4 regions of the Arthrobacter sp. R4 genome follow, and region 1 is predicted to be linked to each of the others. Evidence: riboswitches for the same ligand, from Rfam matches in the RefSeq annotation. Region 1 holds a riboswitch; each other region holds the start of a gene.

Region 1 (3,663 bases):
CTGGGCCGCCCACTTTTCGGCGACGTCATCGAGTACATTGCCCTCCCCCTCGGTCTCATAGCTGAGCAGCTCAGCGAGCGCCCGGACCATGGCGGGCGGAACACCCAGCAGTGAATCGCTGGCCACATCCACCATGGCCAGTTCATAGTCCGCACCACCGGCATGGACGGCCGCGCCGGCGAGGTCCCCTAGCTGTTCAATTTCGAAGTCACTGATCCCGGGAATCCGAAGGCCGGGCGTGGAGGGGGAACCGCCGTCGTCCAGTATCCCGGCACGCTTCAGCGCGGCGTCGTGGGTTGAAACAAAGATTTCGGTGAAGCCCATGGGAATCGCCCTCATTCCGTCGACGGTGCGGCTCTGGCAGGCAGCTGCAGAGCTGCCCCGGCCGTTCGGAATCAGCCTAGTACACGGCTCCGCGCTCCCTGGGCCGCCGCACCCGGCTTAGCGCACAGCGACCCGGATGCTGTTTCGCCAAGGGTCCTCGAAGCGCAACTCGGCCCCCGTATGGTGGCTGGCAACCCCGGCGACCTTCAGCCGATCGGCAAGTGCGCCGACGTCATCTCCGGACGGCACCTCAATGAGCACCTCCCCCAGGCCGAGGGTATCTTTCCGGGGACCGGCGCCGCGGCTGTTCCAGACGTTCATGGCCATGTGGTGGTGGTAGCGCCCGGCTGACACAAAAAGCGCCTGGCCATGCCAGCCCGCCGTCTTCTCGAACCCCAACGTGCCGACATAGAAATCGTGGGCGGTGTGGACGTCGCCCACCTGGAGGTGGACGTGGCCCACCCCGGCCGCCGTCCGCTGCTGGCCCTCAACGGATTCCTGGGTCAGATGCTCCTGCAGGTAGCGCTGCGGAGGCAGTGCCAGGCTGTCCATGACCACGTCCGTTCCGTTCCAGGACCAGTTTTTGCGCGGCCGGTCCCAGTAGAGTTCGATGCCGTTGCCCTCCGGGTCGTTGAAATAGAAGGCTTCACTGACCAAGTGGTCCGCACTGCCCGTGAACGAGCGGGGCTCATATTGGGCCGCCGTAGCGACTGTGGCCGCCAGTGCCGCCTGGTCCTCAAAGAGCAGCGCCGTGTGGAACAGCCCGGCCTCGCCCCTGCCAGGAAGAGTCAGCCCGGGGGCGGCGGCCAGATGCACTAGCGGCTTTCCGAGCCGGCCCATGTAGAGGCCACCGTCCTGTTCGGCCACCACGTCCAGGCCCAGTGCGCGCTGGTAGTAGTCAGTCATGAGCTTCATGTCGCCGACCTTCAGCATCACCGTGCCCATGGTGAGCTCGGCAGGTAGAAGGTCCTGGCTGGTGGATTCTGCAGTCATCGAAAACTCCCGGTCCAACGGCCGCCGGATTTCGGAGGCCTCTACTCTTCTAAATTACTTGAAGCTTCAATTTATTCCCAGCTGTACGATGCGTGATCTTCGGCGGTCAGCGGATCACCTCGCCCCGCAACACGACGTGCCGAAGTGAGGCAACTGTGGCGGGGACGCGCCGCGGATCTTCCCTGCAGATCACCACGTCTGCGCTGGCACCCTCGGAGATCCCCTCAGCGCCGAGCCACGTCCGCGCACCCCAGCAGGCAGCATCCAGGGCCGCCGCAGGAGGGAGGCCCGCCCGGTGCAGCGACAGGATTTCGTCGGCGATCCGTCCGTGCCGGATGACGCTGCCGGCATCTGTCCCGGCATAGATCCGCACGCCTGCTTCGAAGGCTTCGTACACGCGCTCGTACCTGCGTTCCCACAGCGCGTGCATGTGCTCGGCGTACCGCGGGAATTTCGCTTCGGCCTGGCGGGCGATGTCCGGGAAGGTGTCGATGTTGATCAGCGTCGGAACGATGGGGACACCCTGGGCGGCGAGCCGGGGAACGTGCCGGGGCAGCAATCCGGTGGCGTGCTCGATGCAGTCGATGCCGGCGTCGAGCATCTGGTCAAGGGTGTCTTCGGCGAAGCAGTGCGCGGTCACCCGTGCGCCCTCGTCGTGGGCCGCCTGCACGGCATCGCGGACGACGGCGTCGGGAAACGACGGTGCGAGGTCTCCGGCGTCGCGGTCAATCCAGTCCCCCACGAGCTTGACCCAGCCATCACCGGCCCTCGCCTGCTTCCGCACGGCCTCCACCAGGCCGTCTGGCTCCACCTCGACGGCGAAATCCCGCAGGTAGCGCCGGGACCGGGCAATATGCCGCCCGGCGCGGATAAGCCTGGGCATGTCGTGACGCTGCTGCAGCCAACGCGTGTCGCTTGCCGCCCCGGCATCACGGACCAGGAGCGTGCCTGCGTCGCGGTCGGTGCGGGCCTGTTCTTCAGCCATCGCATCCGGGACGACGCCGCCGGGTCCCAGGCCAACGTGGCAGTGGGCATCAACGAACCCGGGAAGGACCCAGCCTCCCAGCACAGCATCGGGGGAAGTGGGGGGCCTGTGGAACGTGAGACGGCCGTCGACGGACCAGAGGCCCCGCCGTTCCTCATTCGGTCCGGTGAGCACTGTTCCGCTGAATTCGATGATTCCCGCCATCGGACCAGCCTAATCCGCGCAAGATGGTCAGCCTGTCAAGTCACATCCTCCCCACTTGGACCTGTGGTAGCTTCATCTAGACCACACGGGAGCCCTTGCAGGGGCTGAGATCAGGCTGACGCAGCCTGCGACCGTTGAACCTGTCCGGGTAATGCCGGCGAAGGAAGTGAGTATTCATTGAGTACACCAGAAACACGGCTGATTGCTGCCCAAAATGAGACTGCCAAGGGGAAAGCCGGCACTGAGACCCAGTCGCTGAAATCCCATTCGTTGGCGTTCATCAGTGACGAGGCCACCGGAATCCGGGTTCCGGTAACGGAAATTGCGCTGGAACCATCGCCCAACGGCGAGGCGAACGGCCCTTTCCGGACGTACCGCACCGCCGGCCCTGGGAGTGATCCGGTGGTGGGCCTGGACCCGTTCCGCTCGGAATGGATCGCGGCCCGTGGCGACACCGAGCCCTACAGCGGCCGGGAACGGAACCTGCTCGACGACGGCAAGTCGGCAGTACGCCGCGGCGCAGCCTCCGCAGAGTGGAAGGGAGCACAGCCGGTGCCCCGCCGCGCCGTCGACGGCCGGACAGTCACCCAGATGCACTACGCAAAGCAGGGTGTCATCACCCCGGAGATGCAGTTCGTTGCCCTCCGCGAAAACTGTGACGTGGAACTGGTCCGCAGCGAAGTGGCGGCAGGCCGCGCCATCATCCCCAACAACATCAACCACCCGGAATCCGAGCCGATGATCATCGGCAAGGCCTTCCTGGTCAAGATCAACGCCAATATCGGCAACTCGGCTGTGACAAGTTCCATCGCCCAGGAAGTGGACAAACTGCAGTGGGCAACCCAGTGGGGAGCCGACACCGTGATGGACCTGTCCACCGGCGATGACATCCACACCACGCGTGAGTGGATCATCCGCAACTCCCCCGTCCCCATCGGCACGGTGCCCATCTACCAGGCGCTGGAGAAGGTCAATGGCGAGGCCAACAAACTGACGTGGGAGATCTTCCGCGACACCGTGATTGAGCAGTGCGAGCAGGGCGTGGACTACATGACCATCCACGCCGGAGTGCTGCTGCGCTACGTGCCGCTGACGGCCAACCGTGTCACCGGCATCGTTTCCCGTGGCGGTTCCATCATGGCCGGCTGGTGCCTCGC
Region 2 (3,663 bases), on a different contig from region 1:
CCATCCACCGGTCCGTGGTTCCCTGGGAGGTGGACGCGGCCCAGCAATGGAGCGTTATCCGGCGTAGCAGGACGCGCCCGGGCTGTACTTTCCAGCAGTTCCAGCTCGGCGACCGCCGGCACCAGGACCTGGGCATCGCGAAGCAGCTGGTAGACGCCGCCTGCCGAGACGCCGCCAGCCGACGTTCCTGTGCCGTCCTGGCGGCGCTCCGGACTGGATGCTGCCAACGCGTCCTCGCGCTGGGTGGCACCGATGACCACAGTGCCGTCACGCCTTGGAACGATGTAGACGGGAACACCGTGGACCAGTCCGCGGACAGTAGCGGTGACCAGAGGACGGAGATGCTCAGGGACGCGCAGCCGGAGAATGTCGCCGTGCACGGGGCGCAGCGGCAGCTGGAGTCCATCGGGCAGCCCGCCCAACGACGCCGCTCCGAGCCCGTTGGCCACGATGGTTTCCCTGGCGGTCACCGATCCCCCACCGGCCAGCCGGACACCTGCGACCCGGCCGTCTTTCCAGGCCAGCGACGACGCACGGTCGGCAACGGCGAATCCGTGTTCGGCTCCTGCGACCGCGGATCCTGAATCCTCCCTGTGGCTGGCCAAAGCCTCCCGCAGGCACGCCACCAGCTTCCGCGGATCCACCTGGTGGTCAGCGGGAATGTCCAGGGCGCAGGAGATCGCGGGGCTCAGGAGGGCTTCGCGGCTGCGGGCCTCGCGCACCGTCAGTGGTTCAACGTCCAGCCCGTGGGCCCGCTGGACTGATCGGAGGTTCATCAGCGCACGGCGGTCGGCCGCGTCCGCGCCGATGGCCAGCGTGGGGGTGGGCAGGTACCCTGCATCGCCGGGAACGTCCCGGGCCAGGTCCGCCGCGAAGGCCGGCCACAGCCGGGACGATTCAAGCATCAGCTCCAGGAGTTCTTCCTCCTGGTAGTGCAACTCACTTACCGGGGCGAGCATGCCTGCCGCAGCCCAGGAGGCGCCGGAACCGGGGGCATCATCGATGACCACCACAGAACGGCCCGAGCGCCTGGCTTCCCAGGCTATGCCGTGCCCGATCACACCCCCGCCGATAACGGCGACGTCGGCGGAGAGGTCGGCGAGAGCGTCATTGGGGGCGCCGGCCGAGGGACTGCCGGTTGGCGGGATCATGTGGTTCCTTCCCTACGCCGGTACTAGCCGGATCAGGTCAAGCGGTCGGCTCTGACGCCCTCTCAGCCCGGCGCTTTATGACAGCTGCCGCGGGCTCCCGCAGTACCTGCCCAGTTTAGAGGAACTACTCTGGTTTCCATGAACGCAGCCCTTCCTGACAGCATTGCCGTCGCCAACAACCCCCTCCCTTCCACGAGCCATGCTGCGCCCCTGGGCGATGCCCGGCTGTACCTGTGCACGGATGCCCGTAAGGATCGCGGTGACTTCGCCGGTTTTGTTGATGCGGCCTTCGCCGGGGGCGTGGACATCATCCAGCTCCGCGACAAGACGATTGAGGCAGCAGAGGAGCTGGACCTGCTGGCGGTACTGAAGGAGTCCGCCCTGCGCCATGGGCGGCTGTGGGCGGTCAATGACCGGGCCGACGTCGCGGTGCTCTCAGGTGCCCCGGTGTTCCATATTGGCCAGAAGGACCTGCCGCTGAAGGCTGCACGCACCTTGTTGAACGGCAATGCAGCCATCGGTCTGTCCACCCACACAACCTCACAGATCGACGGCGCGGTCTCGGCCTCGGCCGCAGTCACTGCCGCGCCCACTGGGCTGGACTATTTCTGTGTTGGTCCGGTCTGGGCCACCCCCACCAAGCCCGGCCGGGCCGCCGTCGGGCTCGACCTCCTCAGGTACGCCGCGGGGGCAGTCAAACAGGCGGGGTCCGTGCCCGGCGTGGCAGAGGTACCCTGGTTCGCCATTGGGGGCGTGGACCTGGGCAACGTGGAGCAGGTAGTGGAAGCGGGCGCCCGCCGGATCGTTGTGGTCCGGGCCATCACCGAAGCCGCCGATCCCGCAGAGGCCGCCGCGGCACTGCTTCGGGCCCTGGACACCGCCGGCGCCTAGGACTCCGGCCCCGGAGACGGGATGGCGTGCATTATCAGCGGAAATCGGGCTAACCTGAATTTCGTGTCACATCATCGGCTGGCCCCAAATGTCCACGAGCACACCAATGCCCTCGAGGAGGCACTGAGTGCGCTGCGGACCGAGCTGGAGCTACCGGGCGACTACCCTGCCGACGCCGTCCGAGATGCGGAAGCCGCTGTCTCCTCAAGGCAACTGCCTGATGCCGACCTGACAGGCATTGATTTCCTCACTATTGATCCTGAGTCCTCCACCGATCTAGACCAGGCCCTGTTTATTGAGCGCGCCGGTAGCGGCTATCGAGTCCTCTACGCCATCGCAGATGTACCCGCATTCGTGGTGCCCGGCGGGCCGCTGGACGCCGAGACCCGCCGCCGGGGACAGACGTTCTACGCGCCCGATGGCCGCATCCCGCTTCATCCGGAGGTCATCAGCGAGGGGGCCGGCAGCCTCCTGGCAGGCCAGCTCTGCTCTGCCTTTGTGTGGGACTTCCACCTGGACCAGGCTGCCCAGGTCAGGTCCGTTTCGGTCCAAAGGGCACGGGTCCGCAGCCGGGCCAAGCTCAGCTACAAGGGCGCCCAGGCTGAACTCGACGCCGGAACGGCCTCGCCGGTGTTGGAGCTCCTTAAGGAAGTGGGCCTGAAGCGTGTTGAGCTGGAGCGGGAACGCGATGGCGCGAGCCTGAACATGCCCGAGCAGGAGATCGTGCAGCTTCCCGACGGCGGCTACCGGATCGCCGCTGCTCCCCAGCTCCCGGTCGAGGACTGGAACGCCCAGATCTCGCTCATGACAGGAATGGCTGCGGCCACCCTGATGCTTGAGGGCAAAGTCGGCATCCTGCGGACCATGCCCGCCCCTGACGAACGGTCCCTGGGGCACTTCCGGCTGCAGACCGAGGTTCTGGGCAAGCCCTGGGACGGGAAAGCGGGCTACGGGGAGTATCTCCGCACGCTTGACCCCACGGATCCACGGCAGCTGGCCATCATGCATTCGGCGGGAATGCTTTTCCGTGGTGCCAGTTATACGGCGTTCGACGGCGAAATCCCCAATGATGCCCGCCAGTCCGCGATCGGAGCCGCTTACGCCCACACCACCGCTCCGCTCCGCCGGCTGGTGGACCGCTTTGTCCTGGTCATCTGTGAGGCACTCAGCAACGGCAGCCCCGTCCCGGCCTGGGCGCGGGAAGCGCTGCCCTCCCTGCCGGTGATCATGGCCGGTTCCGATCAGCTGGCTGCCAGGATGGAGCGCCTTGCGCTGGACACCGTGGAGGCCGCCCTGCTGGTCAACCATGTGGGCCAGGAATTCGACGCGATCGTCATTTCAGGGTCCAAGCCGCAAAAGGACAACGGCAAAAACGGCAATGGCTCCAACGGTAACGGCAATGGAAGGAACGGGAACGGCCCTTCCGGAATCATCCAGATAGCCGAGCCTGCCGTCACGGCCCGCTGTGCCGGTGACCTCGAATCCGGCACCAAAGTCCGGGTCCGGCTTCTCTCCTCGGACATCGCCACGCGGGAAGTGCATTTCGAGCTCGTCGGGTAGGCGCCGGGGCGGCCGAAAGGGGCAAAGCCGGGTTTAAGACTCCTTGCCGGTAGACTGAAGA
Region 3 (3,663 bases), on a different contig from region 1:
CGCATCGGCGAGGTCGGTGGGATCGGTGCAGCTCATGAGGAGGATGGCTGGCAACGCGATCGCCAGGCCGCGGAGCATAAAGCCCAACCCCAGCTCCAGGGAGCCTTCGCTCATGGACCAGATGCCGACGTCGAGCAGTATCCTTCCGCTGTCCGGAGCCAAAATCGAGGTGCTCCAGCCACCCACGGCGGCCGCCAGGATCAGCGGCCAGCCGCGCTGCCACAGCAGCGTCAGGGTCAGTCCCGCGAGCGGGAAGAGCAGGAGTTCACAGAAGAGCGCCACGGAGGCGGAGACCCAGTCGATGGACAGCGCCAGCACCACGGTCATAAAGACGACGGCGGCGAACTTGCTCAGCGGATTGGCACGGGTCAGCAGTGCTTGGTTCCCCCGCAGTGTCAGTTCCTGCCTCATGGGGCCACCGCTTCGGTGGTGCCCAGCCGGAGCTCGGCGCCGCCCAGGGCCGTGCTGAATTCGGCATCGTGCGTTACGGATACCACGGCGGTGCCGGCGTCGAGCAGTTCGGAGAGGAAGGACGCGAGCTCGGCCCAGGTGTTGGCGTCCTGGCCGAAGGTTGGCTCGTCCAGGACCAGCACCTGCGGGTGGGCGGCGAGCACCGTGGCCACGGACAGCCGGCGCTTCTCACCGCCGGAGAGCGTGTAGGGATTGGCGTCCACGAGTTCGGTCAGCCGAAGCCGCTGGAGGAGCTCATCCACCCGTTCCTCGCCGTGGCCAAGATGCCTGGGGCCGAACATCAGCTCGTCCAGGACATTGCCGGTGACAAACTGGTGCTCTGGCTCCTGGAAGACGGTTCCGATGCGGGCGATCAGCTGGTCCGCCTTCCATTTGTAGGGGTCGATGCCTGCGCCCTGGCTCAGGTCCAGGGTGGCTGAAACGTTTCCCCCTATGGGTGCCAGCAGGCCGGCCAGGGTCAGCGCGAACGTGGACTTTCCCGCCCCGTTCGGACCTGTGATGGTGAGCGCCTGCCCGGCGCGGACCTGGGCTGAAAGGCCCTGTTGGACCGGAACCGGAGGGATGGTTTTGAAGCGGCGGCGGCCCGGCCGTTCCCGCGAAACGGCAAGGTCCTCGGCCGCCAGCAGCAGGTCCCCGGAGCCGCCGGAAGCCCGGTTCCGCGTGGCCGGAACAAAGCCGGGAACCCACACACCGGCAGCAATCAGCATGTCCCTCGCCTCGGCGAGGACCCGGTCGGGCGGCCCGTCCAGCAGTACTGCGGGATCAGTTGCGGAGCCTGGCTGCAGCACCACGATCCTGTCCACGAGGTCCTTCCAGACGGACACGCGGTGCTCCACCACAACCAGCGTGGCCCCGGTTTTGTCGAGGCAGCGGCCCACGGCGTCACGGACCTCGAGGACCCCGGTGGGATCCAGGTTGGCCGTGGGCTCGTCCAGGAGGATCAGCCCCGGCCGCATGGCCAGGATGCCGGCGAGCGCCAGGCGCTGCTTCTGCCCGCCGGACAGGGCCGACGTCGGGTGGTCCAGCGGCAGGTGGGAGAGCCCGACGTCGTCAAGCGCCTCGTGCACGCGCGCCCAGATCGCATCGCGCGGCACGGCGAGGTTCTCGGCACCAAAGGCGACGTCGTCGCCGAGCCGGGAGAGGACCACTTGCGTTTCGGGATCCTGCTGCACCAGCCCGGCGCGGCCGCGTCGCTCACGCGGGGACGCGCCGTCGATCCGCAGCGAACCGGATTCGTCGGAATCGCCTGCTTCGCCGTCGTCGTTCACATCCCCCAGCACCCCCGCGAGGGCGTGGAGCAGCGTGGATTTCCCCGCCCCTGACGGGCCCAGCAGGAGCACACGCTCCCCGGGCTTGATGTCCAGGTCCAGGGCGTGGACCGCAGGCCGGGACCGGCCGGCGTGCCGCCACCCCCAACCGCGGGCAGTGACGGCGGCGGGCCGCGTCGTAGCGGCTGTGCCGTCGTCGTAGGCTGCGGGCATTAGGAGAAGACGGGCTCCGACGCAGCCTTGCGGGACGCGAAGGAGCTCAGCACACCCGTCCTGGCCAGGCCGCGGGTGGCGATCCAGGACAGCGCGCCGGCGATGATCGCGCCCGAGATGGCGGTGAATACGATGTACGCGAGCTTGTCACCGGCGGCGTAGGCGATATTCCAGCCCCAGGGGGCGAAGGAGTCGTTCAGGCCGCAGAACAGCCCGGCCGCAGCGCCGGCCAGCAGCGCGATGGGCAGGTTGAACTTCTTGTAGACGAAGATGGCGAAGATGATCTCGGCGCCCAGGCCCTGGACGAAGCCGGAGAACAGCACGGAGGCACCGTACGGCGAGCCCATGATCAGTTCACCCATGGCGGCCACCGTTTCACAGAAGAGCGCGGCGCCCGGCTTGCGGATGATCAGCATGCCCAGCACGGCGGGGATCATCCAGCCACCGGCGATGAGGCCGGTCAGCGGCGGGTAGACGGCGTTCATGGGCGGGGAAACCGCGGCGGCGCCCTGGGACCACGCCCAGAAGATCACGCCGCCGGCGATGGCGATGAGGGCGGCCACCACGATGTCAACGATGCGCCAGGTGTAGCCGGTCTTTTTGATTGCTGCAGTGCTCATGTGATCCTCCTGAGGAACAGGAGGGGAAAGTGTTCCGGCGGTCGGCTTGCCGCCGGTTACCGCACACTTCGAGAACTCGACTCCCTTGCGCCGGTACTAACCGGATCAGGTTCGAGGGTCTGCGGCTGTCCCGCACTCTCAGCGCCCACCTGCGGTTCCCTGGCAATGCCAGTGATGCCCGACGGCGGCGCTCCCCTGTCGTTAATAAAGCTGGTCTTTGAATAATCTGCCCTGATGGGCGTGGTCCAGTTTACACCGCTGGGGCGGTAGATTGTGGGCCATGACTGCCAACAACCCGACTGTGACTGCGTTCAATCCCGACTCAAGGCTGCCCCAGCCATCAGGCCTGCTCGAGGCCCTGATTGACCGGATCGAGGCCGAGATCACCGAGCTGCAGTTTCCGCATTTCACCAAGGACGATTCCCTCAATCTGGGGTTGCTCCTGGTGGAGCTGGGGAAGTCGCGGCGGCTTCCCATCGCGATCGACATCACCAAGGGCGAGCAGGTGCTCTTCCACGTGGCTTTGGATGGCGCCACCCCGGACAACGAGCACTGGGTCAGGGCCAAGCAGCGCACCGCCGCCCGGTATGAGATCCCGTCATTGCTGGTGGGACTCCGCGGCAGGCTGCACGGGGGACGGATCGAGGACCACGGGTGGTTCGACGAATCCACCTACGCACCACACGGCGGCTCCTTCCCGGTGTACGTGGCCGGGGTGGGTGCGGTAGCCACGGTCACCGTTTCCGGGCTGCCGCAGCAGCAGGACCACGACCTCGTGGTGGAGGCCCTGCGCGAAATCCTGGGGTCCATGCGGGCCGAGTAAGCATACCCCGGGCTGGGCTTCCTGATACTCGCGAAGTTGACACGCTCCCCTGACGACACGAGGATGAAGTCTATCCGGAAAGCGTTTTCTCACTGGGTGCAACCGTGGAGGCCGCCGTCAGATCCGGCAGCCTTCAGGAGGGCGGGCATTTGAGCAGCCAGCACACCATCGACCGTCAAGCCCTGGTCCGCCGGCACAACGTGGAGCAGCGGAGCCTTGATCCCCGCAGCCCTGTTTCCGTGGGCAACGGCGAGTTCTGCTTCACCGT
Region 4 (3,663 bases), on a different contig from region 1:
TAAGGCACTCGAACGCAAGGTCTTCCTGCCGTCTGGCGGTTCGCTGGTTATCGACCGAACCGAAGCCATGACCGTGGTGGACGTCAACACCGGCAAGTTCACCGGCAGCGGCGGCAACCTCGAGGAAACGGTCACCAAGAACAACCTCGAAGCTGCCGAAGAAGTTGTACGCCAGTTGCGGCTCCGCGACATCGGCGGCATTATCGTCATCGACTTCATCGACATGGTCCTGGAATCCAACCGCGACCTCGTCCTGCGCCGCATGGTGGAATGCCTGGGCCGCGACCGCACCAAGCACCAGGTGGCAGAAGTAACGTCCCTGGGGCTCGTTCAGATGACGCGCAAGCGCATGGGCACCGGGCTGCTGGAGGTCTTCGGCGAGCAGTGCGAAACCTGTGCCGGCCGCGGCGTGGTCACCCACGACGATCCCGTGGAGCACCGTCGCGCCAACACGGTGGCTGCCGAACACCACGTGCAGCGTACGGACACTCACCGCACGGACACCCCGCGGCCCGACCAGCGCCCGGAAAGCCAGCGGGCTGACAGCCAGCCCGGTGCACGTGGCGACCGCAAGCGGCGCCGTGGACGCGGAGGCGTTCCCTTGGAGGCGGCACCGTCCGCACCGGTCCAGGTCCACACAGTCCACCCGGATCCCAGCGACGCCGAGCGGCACGCCAAGGCTGAGGCCACCAGGCTGGCCCTGGCCAACATCGCCGCGGCGGCGCACGCAGCGCACCTGCACGACGACGAGGTAGCCCACGCTGCTGGAGCCGCGGCGGCCGGAAGCCCTGCTGCAGCGGCAGCACGGACGACGACGGAGCAGGCCCACGCCGCCCCGGCAGCAACAGGCCAGGCACAAACAGGCCAGGCACCGGCAACAGCCCGCCAGCATGACGCCGACGCGTCCGGACGTCCTGCTGCCGTGCTCACTTTTGGCGGGGAACAGGTGGTGCTGCCGTTCGTGGAGCACGCGGCAGACCAGCCGCAGCAGCCGGCCCTGACGCTCGACAGGCTCGCTGAAGCCTTCGCGCACCTCGGCGAGCCCGCCGTTGCCGCTCCGGAGCCTGCGCAGGCTGCCCCGCAGCCAAGCACCGATGTGCCGCATGCTGCGGTAGAGGAGAAGGATTACTCAGACCACACCGCTGAGCAGTCCCGTACCCGCAGGCCCCGCCGCAACCGCAGCGCCAGCCGGGCCCAGGGCGCGGCAAACGCAACCTCGGTAGAACACCACGAGGCAACGCACGCAGCAGCCGGCGGCCACTCCCACGCGGCCAAGGCGCCTGAGCCGGCCACAACGGCCGCAGGCGACAAGAAACAGGCAGAGGCGCCCATCATCCTCGGGGTAGGAGTACCTGCTTCCGAGCTCTGATCCTCCGCAAAGGACATCAGCCAGGATGCCCGGACACGACCCTTCGCAGGGGCGCGTCCGGGCATCGCGCGTTAACGGCTTCATTCGACAGGGCCATTTGACACCGGGCCGGGCACTGAAACGCTAGGCTTGGTTACCGACACGGGGTGCCGCGCAAGGGCCGGCTGAGATCCACACCCGTTGAACCTGTCCGGCTAGCACCGGCGAAGGGATGTCTTCCTTGTCTTCAACTACTGTCCTGCCCCTGGCACCTGTACTCAGCCCGGCAGCGCCGGCCCCGGTCCTCCGGGACGTTCCGCGGGTGCTGTCCATCGCAGGGTCTGACCCGTCCGGCGGCGCCGGCATCCAGGCCGACCTGAAAAGCATCGCAGCCCTTGGCGGTTACGGGATGGCCGCGATCACCGCGCTGACAGCGCAGAACACTCAGGGCGTCCGCGCGGTGCACGTACCGCCGGCCGCCTTCCTGGTCCAGCAGTTGGAAGCCGTGAGCGATGACATCACCATTGATGCCGTCAAAATCGGCATGCTGGGCGATGCCGAGGTGGTGGCCGCGGTCCGCAGCTGGCTCGAAAAGGTGCGTCCCGGCGTCGTAGTCCTTGACCCCGTCATGGTGGCTACCAGCGGCGACAGGCTCCTGCAGGCGTCTGCCGAGGCTGCCCTCCGCGGACTGCTCCCGCTGGCGGACCTGATCACGCCCAATCTCGCTGAACTGGCCATGCTGCTCGGAGAGGCCCAGGCCGGCTCCTGGCCAGAAGCGCTGGAACAGGGCCGGCGGTTGGCGGCGGACACCGGCTCCACCATCCTGGTGAAGGGGGGACATCTCGACGGCGCCGCCTGCCCGGATGCCCTCGTCAATACCGGCGGACTGCTTGCCCAGGAAATTGTGGAGGTTCCGGGGGACAGGATCCCCACCCGGAACAGCCACGGGACGGGCTGCTCGCTCTCGTCGGCCATGGCAACGGCACAGGCCCGCCTGGGGGACTGGGAGGCCTCACTGCGGCACGTCAAGCCCTGGCTGGCAGGTGCCCTGGTGTCCTCGGACGGCCTGGACGTCGGTGCGGGAAACGGTCCCGTCCACCACTTCCACCACCTGCAGGCGGCCACAGGGCCTGCCCTGGAACCGGCCCAGCTCGGCGAGGGCGGCTTCGCCGAGCTCCTCCGTGCGGAGGCCACCGCAGACCTCGCCGCCATCTATGAGCTCGAGTTCATCCGGAACCTCGTGGCAGGAAGCCTGCCCGAAAAGCAGTTCGCCTACTACCTGGCCCAGGATGCCATCTACCTCAATGGGTACTCACGGGTGCTGGCACGGGCCAGCGCCTTGGCCCCCACCGAAGCCGCACAGCTGTTTTGGGCCCGATCAGCCCAGCAATGCCTGGAGGTTGAATCGGAGCTGCATCGGACCTGGCTCAGTACGCGAACCGTGGAGCCCGTCCTCGGTCCTGTCACGAAGTCGTATGTGGACCACCTGCTGGCCGCCTCCGCATCGGGCAGTTACGCGGTGCTGGTGGCAGCGGTCCTGCCCTGCTTCTGGCTCTACGCCGAAGTCGGACAGACCCTCCACGCGCAATTCCTTGCTGCGGGCGCCCCGGCGGACCACCCGTACGCCGAGTGGCTGCGGACGTACGCCGACGAGGACTTCGCGCAGGCCACCCGTGCAGCTATTGCCCTGGCCGACGAAGCCGGACGCCGGGGCTCGGAGGACGAGCGTGCTGCCATGGTCGTCGCTTTCAACCAGTCGTGCCGTTTCGAAGTTGATTTCTTCGACGCGCCGCGGCTGCACGCCTGACGCTCCCCGGCGCATCCAGCCGGTACGATAGTCGGGCACGGTTCCGGATTGTCAGTGTTGCGCACGCTTGTGGCGCTTATCACGGACAGCCCGCCGGAACCAGCCTCATTTGCGGCCGAAGGCAAAATTAGCGTATTCTAGATCTTCGGTGCTTACGCCAACACTTGGGTTACGACCCCACGGCGTTGAGGCACAGCGAGAGCCCAGCCAAATATAGGCCCAGGTTCCGCACGCAAATCTAGTAATAAACGTCGAGAGAAGTGAGTTCCCAAGTGGTGTACGCGATTGTCCGCGCAGGCGGCCGCCAAGAGAAGGTTTCCGTTGGAGACTTCGTTACCCTGAACCGCGTCCCCGGTGGAGCCGGCAGCACCATTCAGCTGCCCGCACTGCTCCTGGTAGACGGTGACAAGGTCACCTCCGCCGCTGCGGACCTGGCCAAGGTAACTGTTACGGCTGAGATCCTCAATGACCTCCGTGGTCCGAAGATCGTCATCCAGAAGTTCAAGAA

What was found. A riboswitch is a leader RNA that binds a small molecule or an ion and turns the genes downstream of it on or off. The one in region 1 is predicted to bind thiamine pyrophosphate.
Region 2: linked by a shared signal. The riboswitch ahead of thiO (glycine oxidase ThiO) and the one ahead of thiC (phosphomethylpyrimidine synthase ThiC) in region 1 are both predicted to bind thiamine pyrophosphate.
Region 3: linked by a shared signal. The riboswitch ahead of ACLKOZ_RS19100 (ECF transporter S component) and the one ahead of thiC (phosphomethylpyrimidine synthase ThiC) in region 1 are both predicted to bind thiamine pyrophosphate.
Region 4: linked by a shared signal. The riboswitch ahead of ACLKOZ_RS06095 (bifunctional hydroxymethylpyrimidine kinase/phosphomethylpyrimidine kinase) and the one ahead of thiC (phosphomethylpyrimidine synthase ThiC) in region 1 are both predicted to bind thiamine pyrophosphate.

Annotation. Positions count from the first base shown of each region.
Region 1 is NZ_JBLWIJ010000033.1:90,057-93,719, reverse strand. Features, by position in the region: gene ACLKOZ_RS19475 (hypothetical protein) at 1-324, opposite strand, end outside; gene ACLKOZ_RS19470 (VOC family protein) at 442-1,317, opposite strand; gene ACLKOZ_RS19465 (amidohydrolase family protein) at 1,424-2,506, opposite strand; TPP riboswitch at 2,582-2,689, shown strand; gene thiC (phosphomethylpyrimidine synthase ThiC) at 2,684-3,663, shown strand, end outside.
Region 2 is NZ_JBLWIJ010000017.1:245,327-248,989, reverse strand. Features, by position in the region: gene thiO (glycine oxidase ThiO) at 1-1,151, opposite strand, end outside; TPP riboswitch at 1,144-1,262, opposite strand; gene thiE (thiamine phosphate synthase) at 1,290-2,042, shown strand; gene ACLKOZ_RS12705 (RNB domain-containing ribonuclease) at 2,106-3,602, shown strand.
Region 3 is NZ_JBLWIJ010000032.1:122,961-126,623, forward strand. Features, by position in the region: gene ACLKOZ_RS19090 (energy-coupling factor transporter transmembrane component T family protein) at 1-411, opposite strand, end outside; gene ACLKOZ_RS19095 (ABC transporter ATP-binding protein) at 408-1,952, opposite strand; gene ACLKOZ_RS19100 (ECF transporter S component) at 1,952-2,572, opposite strand; TPP riboswitch at 2,637-2,779, opposite strand; gene ACLKOZ_RS19105 (heme-degrading domain-containing protein) at 2,853-3,395, shown strand; gene ACLKOZ_RS19110 (hypothetical protein) at 3,545-3,663, shown strand, end outside.
Region 4 is NZ_JBLWIJ010000010.1:61,015-64,677, forward strand. Features, by position in the region: gene ACLKOZ_RS06090 (Rne/Rng family ribonuclease) at 1-1,369, shown strand, start outside; TPP riboswitch at 1,502-1,598, shown strand; gene ACLKOZ_RS06095 (bifunctional hydroxymethylpyrimidine kinase/phosphomethylpyrimidine kinase) at 1,581-3,155, shown strand; gene rplU (50S ribosomal protein L21) at 3,428-3,663, shown strand, end outside.